One region of the Streptomyces sp. CAI-85 genome, then DNA from elsewhere that is predicted to be linked to it. Evidence: riboswitches for the same ligand, from Rfam matches in the RefSeq annotation. Region 1 holds a riboswitch; each other region holds the start of a gene.

Region 1 (3,265 bases):
TACATCCAGGCGATCTTGTGCCGGAGCTGGGTGAGCATCGAGGTCAGGGCCTGGCTCCCGGAGGCCTGGGCGAGCGTCTCGTGGAACCAGCCGCCCAGGGAGCGCAGATCCTCGCTGTTGCCCCTCCTGGCGCGCTCCTGGCCCAGCCGGACGAGTCCGCGCAGCACCTTCAGATGGGCCTCGGTGCGGCGCTGGGCGGCGCGGGCGGCGCCGAGCGGTTCGAGGAGCATCCGCATCTCCAGCAGGTCGGCCGCCTCGTGCTCGGTGGGCTCGGCCACGCACGCGCCCGCGTGCCGGCGTGTGACCACGAAGCCCTCGGCCTCCAGGGTGCGCAGCGCCTCGCGGACGGGGACCCGGGAAACTCCGTAGCGGCGGGCGAGGAGTTCCTCGGTGAGGCGGCTGCCGCGCTCGTAGACACCGGCGACGATGTCGTCCCGGATCGCCGTGCACACCGAATGCGCCGGAATACGCATGACCGACCTCCGCCTTAATCCCCGTGAAACGTCGACGATTGACGTGTGTTCCGTGACTCTATTGCAATGAGCCGGAATTTCCGACGGCAGGCCGGAATCCAGGGATATTTTTTGGACAGCGGGTGCCCGAAAACGACGAAAGCCCCGGCCGTGGGGCCGGGGCCGGACGATGTGTCGCCGTCCGCCGTCAGAAGCTGTCGTGCGTCGTCAGAGGTTCACGCCGTGCGAGCGGAGGTAGGCGACCGGGTCCAGGTCGGAGCCGTACTCCGCCGTGGTGCGGGCCTCGAAGTGCAGGTGCGCGCCGGTGACGTTGCCGGTCGCGCCGGACAGGCCGATCTGCTGGCCCGGGGTGACCTGCTGGCCGACCGAGACACCGATGGAGGACAGGTGACCGTACTGGGTGTACGTGCCGTCGTTCATCTTGATGACGATCTGGTTGCCGTACGCGCCGCCCCAGCCGGCCTCCACGACGGTGCCCATGCCGACCGCGTGCACCGGGGTGCCGCTGGAGGCGTGGAAGTCGACGCCGGTGTGGCTGCCGGAGGACCACAGAGAGCTGCTGGCCTGGTAGCCGGTGGAGACGTAGGAGCCGCTGATCGGCATCACGAAGGTGTTGAGGCGCTTGCGCTCGGCCTCACGGGCGGCACGCGCGCGTGCCTCGCGCTCCTCGGCGGCCTTCTTGGCGGCGGCCTCGCGGGCGGCCTCCTCGAAGGCGGCTTCCTTCTGCGCCATGACCTGGTTGTCGATCTGGTCGGCGACGTCGTCGCCGGTGACCACGGGGATCAGCGCGGTCTGCGCGGGGGCGGGTTCCGCGGCGAAGGCCGGGGAGGAGGCGACAGTGGCCATCACGCCGGTGGTGGTGAGAGCCGCGACGCCGGCCGCGCGGGCGCTGGTGCGCTGCATCCGGCTGGGGCGACGGTGCTTCCCGGCCGGCTTCCCGGCGGCGTAGGTGAACGCCATGAAGTTGGGCGGTCCTTTCCTTCCTTCTCGCCTACCGGGTTAGCTGACGGGTTCGGAGCAGGAAGGTCTCCTACGGGCCCCCTCGCGTACGCGCGGGCGTCCGATTCACCCCAGGGACTGCACAGAGTGGGTCCCCGGCTCCCCTGGCTCGCGCCGTACGGGGACTCGGCGATGACTGTCCGGTGCCGCGGATGCGGCGCACTGCCTGACGAACAGCCCGACTGACGCTATGCGGCGCCGCTTTCAATCCTCAAACGGATCACGGTTTTTGTAGCGCACGCCACAGGGCAGACAGGCAGCCTCCGCATCAATTCGGACATCTGGCGGCCCTGGTGACGCTTCCGTCGCCCAGGGCCGCCCGACGCGTGTGGCGGACGTACGCGCGTACGCGGCCGCGCAGTTGTCCGTTTGCCGGCTACTCGGCGTGTCCGGCTACTCGGCGTGTCCGGCTACGCGGTGTGTCCGGCTACTCGGCCGCGACGACCGTCACCTCGCCGATCCCGAGGGCCGCCACGGCGTCCCGGATCTGCGAGGCGTCGCCCACGAGGACCGTGACCAGGCGGTCCACCGGGAAGGCGTTCACGGCCGCCGCGGTGGCCTCCACGGTGCCGGTCGCGGCCAACTGCTGGTACAGCGTGGCCTGGTAGTCGTCGGGCAGGTGCTGCTCGACCTGGTCGGCGAGCGTGCCCGCGACGGCGGCGGCGGTCTCGTACTTCAGCGGCGCCACACCGACGAGGTTCTGCACCGCGACGTCGCGCTCGGCGTCGGTGAGCCCCTCGGCCGCGAGGGTGCGCAGCACCTTCCACAGGTCGTCCAGGGCCGGCCCGGTGTTCGGGGTGTCCACGGAGCCGCTGATGGCGAGCAGCGCGGCGCCCGAGCCGTCCGGGGCGGAACGCAGGACCTGGCCGAACGCCCGCACGCCGTAGGTGTAGCCCTTCTCCTCGCGCAGGACGCGGTCCAGACGGGAGGTGAGGGTGCCGCCGAGGCAGTAGGTGCCGAGCACCTGCGCGGCCCACACGCGGTCGTGCCGGTCGGCGCCGATCCGGCCGATCAGGAGCTGCGTCTGGACGGCACCCGGGCGGTCCACGATGACGACCCGGCCGGCGTCGTCGGCGGTCACCGGAGCGACCGGCAGGGGCTGGGCCTGGGAACCCGTCCAGGCGCCCAGGGTGTCGCCGAGCAGCGCCTCCAGGTCGACACCGGTGAGGTCGCCGACGACCACGGCGGAGGCGGTGGCGGGCCGGACGTGCTTCTCGTAGAAGGCACGGACGGCCGCCGAGTCGATGTTCTCGACGGTCTCCGCGGTGCCCTGGCGGGGGCGCGACATGCGCGCGGTGGCCGGGAACAGCTCCTTGGACAGTTCCTTGGCCGCGCGGCGGGAGGGGTTGGCCAGCTCGTGCGGGATCTCGTCCAGGCGGTTGCGGACCAGGCGTTCGACCTCGCTGTCGGCGAACGCGGGCGCGCGCAGGGCGTCGGCGACCAGGCCGAGCGCCTTCGGCAGCCGGGAGACGGGCACCTCCAGGCTCAGCCGGACGCCGGGGTGGTCGGCGTGTGCGTCGAGGGTGGCGCCGCAGCGCTCCAGCTCGGCGGCGAACTCCTCGGCGGAGTGCTTGTCGGTGCCCTCGGAGAAGGCGCGCGCCATGATCGTGGCGACGCCGTCCAGACCGGCCGGCTCGGCGTCCAGGGGCGCGTCGAGGATGATCTCGACGGCGACGACCTGCTGGCCGGGGCGGTGGCAGTGCAGCACGGTGAGGCCGTTGGCCAGCGTGCCGCGCGCGGGTGCCGGGAAGGCCCACGGGGTGGCCTCGCCGGCCTGGGGCTGGGGGTGGAAC
Region 2 (3,265 bases), on a different contig from region 1:
TTCGTCCTCCGTCAGCTTCAGTTCCGCCACCGCCAGCAGGGCGGGGAGCTGTTCCGGGGTGCGGGCCGAGGCGATGGGGGCGGTGACCGTCGGGCGGGCGGCGAGCCAGGACAGGGCGACCGTGGCGACCTCGGCGCCGTGCTCGCGGGCGATCTCGTCCAGCACGGTGAGGACCCGGCGGCCCCGCTCCGTCTCCAGATGCCCGCCGGCCTTCCCGGCCCGCGCGCTGTCCACCGTCGCACCGCCCGGCCGGTACTTGCCGGTGAGGAAGCCGGAGGCGAGCCCGGAGTAGGGGAGGGCGGCGAGCCCCGAGCGTTCGGCGAGGTCCTGGAGGGGGCCCTCGTAGGTGTCGCGGGAGACCAGGTTGTAGTGGGGCTGGAGGGCCACGTACCGGGCGAGGCCCTCGCGGTCGGAGAACTCCAGGGACGCCCGGAGGCGTTCCGGCGAGATGTTGGAGGCGGCCGTGTACCGCACCTTGCCTGCCCGCACCAGGTCGTCGAGGGCGCCGACGATCTCCTCGACCGGCACCTCGGGCTTGTCGAAGTGGGTGTAGTACAGGTCGATGTGGTCGGTGCCGAGGCGGCGCAGGGAGGCGTCGGCGGCGGCCTTGATGTTGGCGGCGGTCAGGCCGGGGAAGTCCGGATGCTGGCTGACCTTGGTGGCGATCACCAGGTCGTCGCGGTTGCCGCGGGCGGCGGTCCAGCGGCCGATCAGGGTCTCGGACTCGCCGCCGCTGTTGCCCTCGATCCACGCCGAGTAGGAGTCGGCGGTGTCGAGGAAGTTGCCGCCGGCGGCGGTGTAGGCGTCGAGGACGGCGAAGGAGGTGGTCCCGTCGGCGGTCCAGCCGAAGACGTTGCCGCCGAGGGAGAGCGGGAAGACCTGGAGGTCGGAGGTGCCGAGCTTGCGAAGAGCGGTCATGCCTCTTCCCAACGGTCACCGGTGCCGAACCGATTCCGCCCGCCGTGCGAACAGCATGTGAAGCGGCGGGCGGATCAGTCTCGGGGAGGGAACCTCAGGGGTTGAGGCCCTTGCTCCGCAGCCAGGCGCCCGGGTCGATGCCCGACGCGCTGCCGCCCGGGTGGACCTCCAAGTGGAGGTGGGCGCCGGTGACGTTGCCGGTGGCGCCGACGCGGCCGATGACATCGCCGGTGGCGACCTTCTGGCCGACGCTGACGCTGATCGACGACTGGTGGGCGTACCAGATCTCGGTGCCGTCGTCGAGGGTGAGCACGGTCTTGTAGCCGTACGAGCCGTCCCAGCCCGCCGACGTGATCGTGCCGCTGTGCACGGCCTTGATCAGCGTGCCCGTGGGGGCGGCGAAGTCCAGGCCGGTGTGGTAGCCGGAGGACCAGTAGGCGCCGGCCTCACCGAAGGTCGAGGTGATCGTGTACGAGGAGGTCGGCAGCGCGTACTGCGTGGCCAGCTCGGCGAGGCGCGCGGCCTCGGCCTTCTCCTTGGCCTCCGCCTCGGCCTTCTCCTTGGCGGCGGTGGCCTTGGCCTCCGCCTCCTTCTCGGCCTTGGCGACGGCGTCGGCCTCGGCCTTGGCCGCGGCTTCCGCGGCGGCGAGCTGGGCCTGCGTCTCGACCTGCGTCTGCTGCGACTCGACCTGGGCCATGATCCGGCTGCGCAGGGCCTCGCCGGCGTCGGCGGCGCTCTGCGGGGCGGTGTCGTCGGCCTGCGGGGTGGTCACGCTGCCGAAGCTGCTGAGCGTGGGGGCGGTGTCCTCGGCGGGCTCGTCGTCGGATATCAGCGAGCCGACGTTGGGCAGGTCCGGCAGGGAGATGGAGACCGGGGCCTTGCCGGTGTTGGCGCTGGCCATCCCGCCGGCGCTGACGGCGGCGATGACGCCGACGCCGAGCACGGTGGAGCTACGGGCGAACCCGCCGCCGCCGCGCTGCTTGGCGACCCGGTGCTTGCCCCGGGGCGGGCGGACGGACTCCGCGGTGGGGTTCCACTCCTCCCAGGGGCCCTCGTCGTCGGTGCGCGCGCCGCCGTAGACGAAGGTGTCGGCGGACCGCTGACTCGGCACGAACGGGGCTTCGGGGGCAGGCCGGTTGGACACCACGCGGGCGCACTCCTTTCCTTCCGCCGCCTACCGGGTTAGCTGACGGGTTCGGAGCGGGAAGGTCTCCTACGCGCGTATACCGTTCGTGACTCTGTGAGTTCAGAGGTCACGGCGGCTGCCGTGCGATTCACCCCAAGGTGGTGGTTCCCCGGTTCCCTTGCGGGATTCGGCGCGTGCGCACGGAGCCGTCGCTTGTGACGGCTGGGACGACCGCGCTGCGTTATCGAACGTTAATAGACCCGGGGGCGCTATTCCAAGCTGTTCCCCTTGATCAACAACATTTCTGGCCTGGACTTTCAGGCCATGAACGATGAAAAACGGGCGAGTTGACCGGCACCGCCCCTACCCCGGGAACCGTTCAGTAGTCATCCCCGTTTTGATGGTGACTCACTTGTTATGCGCAGCGCGCACGACCGATCACCGGAGGTGACCGCGCATGGAGGGACGGAACGCACCGAGGGCCGGAACCCTCTCGGATTCCGGCCCTCGGCCTTCAGTAGCGGGGACAGGATTTGAACCTGCGACCTCTGGGTTATGAGCCCAGCGAGCTACCGAGCTGCTCCACCCCGCGTCGGTGAACACCACTCTACGCCATCCCCGGGGTGGAAAGCACATCGGTTGTCCGGGGGATGTAGGTTCCGGGTCTGCGTTAGCAGTGTCGGTCGATCTCTAGCAGTCGGCTAGCAACCTTCCGGGTGGCGTTAGCAGCACCTGTGGTCGGTGGTGGTCAGTCCCGGGAACTTCTCGGTCATCCGGCCTCTTGGTCCTGGGCGACTTCCTACGGTCAGCTCATGGTCACCAAGCGTACAAGCGTGAGGGCTGGCAGTCAGGAGTCTGCGACGGCTTCGATCCGGTACGAGGACGACTCGGTCCGCAGCGTGGAGTTCAGCCAGCTGCGTCGGGGCAGTTTCGACGGGTCCGTGCCGTGGCGGCGGGTCAGGTCGGCGAAGGGGCACAAGCATCATCCCGGGGAGTACGCGTCGGCGACGACGCGTGGGCTGGTGGTCTATGAGAGCCGTCTGGAGCTGGCTCGGCTGCTGCTGGCGGACTTCGACCCGCAGGTGGTCAGGATTTTTGCCCAGCCGTGCCGTCTGCGGGCGCGGGTGGGTGGGCGGTGGCGGCTGCACGTGCCGGACTTCCTGCTGGTGCTGGGGGACGGCAACGTGCGCGTGGTCAACGTGAAGCCGGCCGACCGCCTTC
Region 3 (3,265 bases), on a different contig from region 1:
CTGTGGAAGGGGAGTTGGCAGAAGCGGACCGGACTTGGCCGACGTCCGGTTCGCGTCGAGTCCGACGGGTGCGGGATACGTATTCTCTGATCATGGCCGCACCCCTCGCATATGCCGCGCGCACCGCGTACTCCCTCATCGCCACCGACCTGGACGGCACGCTGCTCCGCGGCGACGACACCTTCTCCGACCGGTCGCTCGACGCGCTCGCGCGGGTGGCGGCCGCCGGCGCACGCCATCTGGTCGTGACGGGCCGACCGGCGCCCCGCGTACGGCCGTTGCTCGACCGGCTGCACAGCAGGGGGCTCGCGGTGTGCGGCCAGGGCGCGCAGTTGTACGACGCCGGCGCGAACCGTCTGCTCTGGTCGGTCACCCTGGACCGGGAGTTGGCCGAGACCGCGCTCGGCAAGATCGAGGCCGAGGTCGGGCAGGTGTACGCGGCCGTCGACCAGGACGGCGTCGACGGGCTCACCCTCATCGAGCCCGGCTACGAGATGCCGCACCCGACCCTGCCGGCGCTGCGGGTCGCCTCCCGGGACGACCTGTGGTGCGAGCCGATCAGCAAGGTGCTGCTGCGCCATCCGGCCCTGTCCGACGACGAGTTGGCGGCGACGGCCCGCTCGGTGGTGGGCTCGCTCGCCACGGTCACCATGTCGGGGCCCGGCACGGTGGAGCTCCAGCCGTGCGGGATCACCAAGGCGACGGGCCTGGCGCTGGCCGCCGAGCACCTCGGGGTGGGCCCGGAGGAGACCGTTGCCTTCGGGGACATGCCCAACGACATCCCGATGTTCGTGTGGGCCGGTCACGGCGTGGCGATGGCCAACGCGCACCCCGAGCTGAAGGCGCTGGCCGACGAGGTGACGACGTCGAACGAGGACGACGGCGTGGCCGTCGTCCTCGAACGTCTCTATCCCTGACCGGCCTCCGAAATCCGGGGGTCGGCTCAGTACGCGCCGAACACGTTGTCGATCGAGCCGTAGCGCGCGGCCGCGTAGTTGCAGGCGGCGGTGATGTTGGCGACCGGGTCGAACGGGTCGAACGAGGTCCCGGCCACGTGGTACGCGGTGAAGGTCGGGTCGATCACCTGGAGCAGGCCCTTGGACGGGGTGCCCTTGGCCGCGTTGGAGTCCCACAGGTTGATGGCGGCCGGGTTGCCCGACGACTCGCGGATGATGTTGCGGTGGATGCCGTTGTAGCTGCCCGGGATGCGCTTCTCGGCCATGATCGCGAGGGATTCGCGGATCCAGCCGTCCAGGTTGTTGGGGTACCCGGCGACGGTGGTGCTCGTGTTGCCGGCCGAGGTGGCGGCGGACGCGGTGCTCGCGCCGACCAGCGGCAGGGCGAGCACACCGGCGCCGGCGGCGGCCACGGCGAGGGTGCGGGCGATACGGGTGCGGCGGGTACGGCGGTGCTGAGCGGCAGCGGGCATGACGAGGTTCCTCTCCGGCGCCTGCGAGGTGAGCTGTCGGGTTCGGGCGGGAGCTGCCCGGCCGCGTCCGGACGGACGCGACTTCACCCCGAGCCGTACCGTTGTGTCCGTTTTCGTGGACATTTCGGTAGGGCGACTTACCTGGTTCCCCCGCTCCTGCCATGAGTTCTCGGTGGGTGCCGGGCGGCGGCAGGATTCGGCGTTCCGCCCGACAGGCCGGGAACGTATGCGAGAGCACATGTCCGGAACAAGAGGCCAATTCACAGTTCGGCCCTATTGACCTTGATCAGTGCTCTATGGGGTGCTTGATCCTTTGTGATCGCAAAGCCTCAACTCGCCTGAGTGGCACGAGGAGTCGGGGGGTACCCGCAGGGTGTCGCCCCGCAGGGCCGGATCGGGGGGAGTGAGCCAACTCACCGGCATCCACAAGAGGGGTGAAACGGGCAATAAGCCCATGCTCTGCGTAAAGGGTCACGGCCTTGCCGGGCTTCCGCATTCCCCCGTATTGCCCACCTTGGATTTGCGGTGAATGTCTCTTCATATCGCCTGATCAGAAACATATCGGTCGTGATCCGACACCGCCCGCCCTGAGCAGGGCACCTCCCGGGCGAGTGCATTCGGGCCCGGGCGGACGTGGGGGCTATCGGTGATCGAAACGTGACCGGATACGCTGACTTGAGTGAGCGCAGAGACCTATCGACAAACCGCGTAATCGCCCGTAGACACCAGCAGACAGGAGACCCCTCGTGACCGTCGTCGAGCCGTTCGGGCTGAGCGTGCGGGACCAGGCTCTGGAAGCCGATGTCCAGGCCGGACTGGCGGCTGTCGAGGAAGGCTTGCTCGAGGCCACCAAGAGCGAGGTTCCGTTCATCACGGAGGCCGCACAGCACCTCCTGCGGGCCGGCGGGAAGCGGTTCCGTCCGCTGCTCGTGATGCTCGCGGCGCGCTTCGGCGACCCGTACGCGCCGGGGGTCGTGCCGTCCGCCGTGGTGGTCGAGCTGACCCATCTGGCGACCCTGTACCACGACGACGTCATGGACGAGGCGGCCGTACGGCGCGGGGTGCCCAGCGCCAACGCCCGCTGGGGCAACTCCCTCGCCGTCCTCACCGGCGACTTCCTCTTCGCGCGGGCCTCGCACATCCTGGCCGACCTCGGCCCCGAGGCCGTACGGGTCCAGGCCGAGGCGTTCGAGCGGCTCGTCACGGGCCAGATCCTGGAGACCGCGGGACCGGTCGACGGACGGGACCCGGTCGAGCACTACCTCGACGTGCTCGGCGGCAAGACCGGCTCGCTGGTCGCGGTGTCCTGCCGCTTCGGCGCGATGATGTCCGGCGCCGACGACACGGTCGTCGACGTGCTCACCCAGTACGGCGAGCGGCTCGGCGTCGCCTTCCAGTTGGCGGACGACGTCCTGGACATCGCCTCCGCCTCCCACGAGTCCGGCAAGACGCCCGGCACCGACCTGCGCGAGGGCGTGCCCACGCTGCCGGTGCTGCGGCTGCGGGAGCGCGCCGCCCGGCAGGGGCTCCCCGAGGACGTCGCGCTGTGCGAGCTGCTCGACTCCGACCTCACCGACGACGCCCGGCTCGCCGAGGCGGTCGCCGCGCTGCGCGACCACCCGGCGCTGGAGCAGGCCCGCCGGGACACCGTGCGCTACGCCAAGGAGGCGCGCGCCGCGCTGGCCCCGCTCCCCGAGTGCGACGCGAAGTCCGCGCTGACGGAGCTGTGCGACGCGGTGGTGCACCGGGCGGGCTGAACCGCCGTACCCCTCTCCCGCGGCCCCCCCTCCGCTTCCGTCCCTGCCGTGTCGTCGCGCGACCCCTACGGGTCCGGGC

The links. Region 1 has a riboswitch for cyclic di-AMP ahead of G6W55_RS29410 (M23 family metallopeptidase). Riboswitches for the same ligand answer to the same signal wherever they lie in the genome.
Positions count from the first base shown of each region.
Region 2: it holds a riboswitch for cyclic di-AMP, as region 1 does, so the genes downstream of both, G6W55_RS27830 (M23 family metallopeptidase) here and G6W55_RS29410 (M23 family metallopeptidase) in region 1, are expected to answer to the same signal.
Region 3: it holds a riboswitch for cyclic di-AMP, as region 1 does, so the genes downstream of both, G6W55_RS27330 (transglycosylase SLT domain-containing protein) here and G6W55_RS29410 (M23 family metallopeptidase) in region 1, are expected to answer to the same signal.

Region 1 covers NZ_JAANNX010000046.1:18,246-21,510, forward strand. The annotation lists gene G6W55_RS29405 (GntR family transcriptional regulator) at 1-473, opposite strand, end outside; gene G6W55_RS29410 (M23 family metallopeptidase) at 681-1,433, opposite strand; cyclic di-AMP (ydaO/yuaA leader) riboswitch at 1,448-1,614, opposite strand; gene G6W55_RS29415 (pitrilysin family protein) at 1,900-3,265, opposite strand, start outside.
Region 2 covers NZ_JAANNX010000038.1:21,006-24,270, reverse strand. The annotation lists gene G6W55_RS27835 (aldo/keto reductase) at 1-918, opposite strand, end outside; gene G6W55_RS27830 (M23 family metallopeptidase) at 1,013-2,065, opposite strand; cyclic di-AMP (ydaO/yuaA leader) riboswitch at 2,073-2,247, opposite strand; tRNA gene G6W55_RS27825 (tRNA-Met) at 2,563-2,636, opposite strand; gene G6W55_RS27820 (TnsA-like heteromeric transposase endonuclease subunit) at 2,878-3,265, shown strand, end outside.
Region 3 covers NZ_JAANNX010000036.1:16,799-20,063, reverse strand. The annotation lists gene G6W55_RS27335 (HAD family hydrolase) at 93-917, shown strand; gene G6W55_RS27330 (transglycosylase SLT domain-containing protein) at 944-1,429, opposite strand; cyclic di-AMP (ydaO/yuaA leader) riboswitch at 1,433-1,641, opposite strand; gene G6W55_RS27325 (polyprenyl synthetase family protein) at 2,176-3,186, shown strand.